One region of the Leifsonia sp. KNZ12-8B genome, then DNA from elsewhere that is predicted to be linked to it. Evidence: predicted binding sites of a transcription regulator. Region 1 holds the regulator's gene; the other holds the start of a gene.
The links. The regulator HrcA, encoded in region 1, represses chaperone genes, less so after heat shock. The targets are predictions, from matches to a motif close to TTNGCACTCGNNNNNNNCGAGTGCNAA.

Region 1 (2,391 bases):
TTTCGTCACTTGATGAAGCGGAAGTTCATCGGATAGCGGTAGGTGCCGCCGCCGTTCACGCGGATGAAGCCGAGGATCGACAGCACGAGGTTCACCACGTACAGGGCCCACGGGATGAGGAGGCTGAAGAGCAGGTAGCCGATCCCGCCGACGAGCGGGATGGACCCGAGCACCAGTCCGATCATCTGCGAGATCACCCAGCCGATGATCCAGGTGATCTGCCAGTTGAGCGCCTCCTTCGCCTCCTGCGCCGTCAGCCGGCCGCGATCCTTGAAGACGAGCCAGATGATGAGCGACGGCAGGAGCCAGAGGATGCCGCCGAGGTGGGCGAACGACGCCCACTGCTTGTCCTGGGCGGCGTCGAGCGGCGCGGGAGGGGAGGCCTGGCCTCCGTACGGCTGCTGATCGGACATGCGGGTTCCCTCCTTCGCGGCCGCGACGCCGCTGGCCGGTGCGCATACGGTAGCGCCGGGCGTGTCGCCCCGCAATCACCGATTCCCAGCGGCGCGCGATATGATTAGCACTCCAGAGCATTGAGTGCCAGTTCCATCGGATGACGAGTCGGCAGGAGGGGTTCGCATGGTCTCGGAACGCAGCCTCGAGGTCCTTCGCGTGATCGTCCAGGACTACGTGGCCTCCCGCGAGCCGGTGGGGTCGAAGAGCATCGTCGAGCGGCACGCGTTCGGCGTGTCCGCGGCGACCATCCGCAACGACATGGCGGCGCTGGAGGAGGAGGAGCTGATCGCGGCCCCGCACACCTCCTCCGGGCGCGTGCCCACCGACAAGGGCTACCGCCTGTTCGTCGACCACCTGGCGGAGGCGCGGCCGCTGACCCCCGCGCAGCGCACAGCCATCGAGGCGTTCCTCGGCCAGTCGGTCGACCTCGACGACGTGCTGTCGCGCACGGTCCGCCTGCTCTCGCAGCTGACCAACCAGGTCGCGCTGGTGCAGTATCCCTCGGTGCAGCGCTCGCGCATCCGGCACGTGGAGCTGGTCTCGCTCGCGCCGCGCCGCCTCCTGAGCGTGCTCATCACCGATTCGGGGGCGGTCGAGCAGCGGGTGATCGAGTTGTCCGGCGAGCTCACCGACGAGGAGATCGCCGAGGTGCGCGGATCCGTGAACGGCGCCGTCGCCGGCCTGTCGCTCGTCGACGCCGCGGCCCGGCTGCGCCTGCTGCCCGGAGCGCTGACCGAGCGCACGCGCGCGATCGTCGAGCCGGTGGCGAGCGCGCTGCTCGACCAGATCGCGGCCAACCGGCACGAGAAGCTCGTCATGGCCGGCGCCGCCAACCTGGTGCGCACCGAGACCGACTTCCCCGGCACGATCACCCCGGTGCTGGAGGCGATCGAGGAGCAGGTGGTGCTGCTGCGCCTGTTCGACGAGATGGCGCACGAGCAGCACTCCGTCGCGGTCAGCATCGGCCGTGAGAACCCGGTGATGGGGCTCGCCGAGACCTCTGTCATGTCCAGCGGGTACAGTGCCGCGGGGTCCGACGTGGCCCGCGTCGGGCTGCTCGGCCCGCTCCGCATGGACTACTCCGGCAACATGGCGGCCGTCCGTGCCGTCGCACGCTACCTCTCGCGCCTCCTCGGCGACTAGCCGCCCCGCGAGACACACCCACGACAAGAAGGAACAGCCTTACGTGGCCGACCACTACGAAGTCCTCGGCGTTGACCGCAACGCCACCCCCGACGAGATCAAGAAGGCGTACCGCCGCCTGGCGCGGGAGCTGCACCCCGACGTGAACCCGAGCGCCGAGGCGCAGGAGCGGTTCAAGCTCGTCACCCACGCCTACGACGTGCTCAGCGACCCGCAGCAGCGGCAGCAGTACGACCTTGGCGGCTCCACCGGCTTCGGCGGCGCCGGCCCGGCCGACTTCGGCGGCTTCGGCGACATCTTCGAGACGTTCTTCGGCGGCGGTGGAGGCGCGACGCGCGGTCCCCGGTCGCGTCGCGAGCGGGGACAGGACGCCCTGCTCCGGGTGGAGGTCGACCTCGACGAGGTCGTCTTCGGCACGCACCGCGACCTGGAGGTCGACACGGCCGTGGTCTGCGAGACCTGCAACGGCTCCTGCTGCCAGCCGGGCACCGCGCCGGTCACCTGCGACATCTGCCACGGCACCGGCAGCATCCAGCGGTCGGTCCGCTCGCTGCTCGGCAATGTGATGACCTCGAGCCCCTGCGGCACCTGCCGCGGCTACGGCACGGTCATCGCGACGCCGTGCGTCACCTGCCAGGGCCAGGGCCGGGTGCGCGCCCGCCGCACGGTGCCCGTGGACATCCCCGCCGGCGTCGACACCGGCCTGCGGCTGCAGATGCCGGGCTCCGGCGAGGCCGGCCCCGCCGGCGGCCCGAACGGCGATCTGTACCTCGAGATCAAGGTCAGGCACCA
Region 2 (2,391 bases), on a different contig from region 1:
AACCGACCCATCGCTCGGGCGGCATCGCCTCGTGCAGCAGGAACACGCCCACCAGGAACTGGATGAACGGCGCGAAGTACTGGATGAAGCCCATGTACACGAGCGGGAGCCGGCGGGAGGCCGCGGCGAAGAACAGCAGCGGGACGGCCGTGATGACGCCGGCGCCGACCATCGCGACGGTGTGCCACGCGCTCACCGTGCCGAAGGTCAGCCCGGCCGTCGCCGCGACCACGATGAGCTGCACGATGGCGACCGGCGTGAGCCACAGCGTCTCGAGGGTGAGGCCGGACACGGCGTCGACCGTCGGCCCCACACGCTTCTTGATCAGGCCGTAGAAGCCGAACGAGAACGCGAGCACCAGGGCGATCCACGGGAACGACCCGTACCCGACCGCCAGCACGATCACCGCCACGATGCTGACGCCGACCGCCACCCACTGTGCGACCCGCAGCCTCTCGCGCTGCACGACGACGCCGAGGAAGACGGTGACGATCGGGTTGATGAAGTAGCCGAGCGCCGCCTCCACGACATGACCGCTCACCGTGGCCAGCACGTAGGTCTGCCAGTTGATGTAGATGAAGACCCCGGCGAGCCCCATCGTGAAGAGGATGCGCCGGTTGCGCAGCAGCGCGCCGAACCGGCTCCAGGACCGCGTCACCGTCAGCGCGATCGCGCAGAAGACGAGCGAGAACAGCACACGCCAGCCGACGATCTCCCACGCGCTCGCGGGCACGAGCGACAGGAAGTAGATGGGGAGGATCCCCCACAGCACATAGGCGGAGATCGCGTACGCGAGGCCGGCACCGCGGTGCTGGTCGAGGGAGGCGGGAGCGGGAGCAGCTGCGCGGGTCACCGCGGATGGGTCTGGCTGTGGCACTCGCACGAGATTACTCCGGACCGGGGACATCACGGACCCGTCCGGAGCCGACCCGGGAACGGCGAAGGCCCGGACGCGCGAGCATCCGGGCCTTCGTCAGAGCGGGTTCGTCAGCGGACGACGACCGCGAGCACGTCGCGGGCCGAGAGGACGAGGAACTCCTCGCCGCCGAACTTGACCTCGGTTCCGCCGTACTTCGAGTAGAGGACCTTGTCGCCGACGGCCACGTCGAGCGGGACGCGGTTGCCGTTGTCGTCAATGCGGCCGGGGCCCACGGCCACGACCTCGCCCTCCTGCGGCTTCTCCTTGGCGGTGTCGGGGATGACCAGACCCGAGGCGGTGGTCTGCTCAGCCTCGACCTGCTTGATGACGATGCGATCCTCGAGCGGCTTGATGGAGACCGACACGGTTGACCCCTTTCATGTGACGAACACTGTCTTGACAGAAGACTGGAGTTAGCAAACTCACACCGAGAGTGCTAACACGAGTCTAGGGGGTGCTTTAGCAGTCTCGCAACGTGAGTGCCAAGCGGTAGTTTGAGGGCATGGAACGGTCGGAACTCGTCGAGCTGCTGAGCACGGAAGGGCTGCGCCTGCTCGACTCGCTGCCGCCGTACGAGACCGAGAAGGACGTGCTGCGAATGGTCTCCGACCTCCGCAAGCAGGGCCACTCCCCCGGCCTGGTGGCCGCCGTCCTCACCCAGGCCAAGCTGCGGCGCAAGGCGGTCGCCAAGTTCGGCGACTTCGCGTCGCGCATGCTGTTCACAGAGGCCGGGCTGGAGCAGGCGACCCGGCTCGCCGTCGCCGCCCGTCACGCGGGGCGCTTCCGCACCGCCGGGCTGCGCCGGGTCGCCGACCTCGGCTGCGGCATCGGCGGCGACGCGCTCGCCCTGGCCGCGCTCGAGCTGGAGGTGACGGCGGTGGAGGCGGACGAGGTCACGGCCGCGATCGCCGCCTTCAACCTGGCGCCCTTCCCGACGGCGACGGTCGAGCACCGGCGCGCGGAGGACGTCGATCTGCGCGACATCGACGGCGTCTTCCTCGACCCGGCCCGCCGCACCGCGGGCCACACCCAGACGGAGCGGCTGACCGACCCCGACGACTACACGCCGTCGCTCGGCTTCGCGTACGAGCTGGCGACGGGCCGCTCCGTCGGGCTCAAGCTCGGCCCGGGTTTCGACCGCGACCTCATCCCGTCGACGGCGGAGGCCCAGTGGATCTCGGTCGACGGGCAGGTCGTGGAGCTGGGCCTGTGGTTCGGCGTGCTGGCCAGGCCCGGCATCCACCGGGCCGCCCTCATCGTGCGCGGCGACGCCGGTCACGAGCTGGTCGCCGAGTCCGACAGCGAGGACGCCGAGACCGGACCGCTCGGCGAGTACCTCTACGAGCCGGACGGCGCGGTCATCCGCGCCCGGCTCATCGGCGACCTCGCCCGCAGGATCGACGGCAGGATGCTCGCCGACGGCATCGCGTACATCACGTCCGACGAGGCGGTGGAGACGCCGTTCGCGGCGG

Region 2: the regulator HrcA is predicted to act here: its motif matches at 1,379-1,405, upstream of groES (co-chaperone GroES).

What each region holds. Positions count from the first base shown of each region.
Region 1 covers NZ_JBPGXM010000020.1:24,353-26,743, reverse strand. Annotated here, with positions in the region: gene ACR9ZG_RS05290 (DUF4870 domain-containing protein) at 6-413, opposite strand; gene hrcA (heat-inducible transcriptional repressor HrcA) at 580-1,599, shown strand; gene dnaJ (molecular chaperone DnaJ) at 1,643-2,391, shown strand, end outside.
Region 2 covers NZ_JBPGXM010000013.1:8,570-10,960, reverse strand. Annotated here, with positions in the region: gene rarD (EamA family transporter RarD) at 1-853, opposite strand, end outside; gene groES (co-chaperone GroES) at 988-1,284, opposite strand; gene ACR9ZG_RS03570 (THUMP-like domain-containing protein) at 1,422-2,391, shown strand, end outside.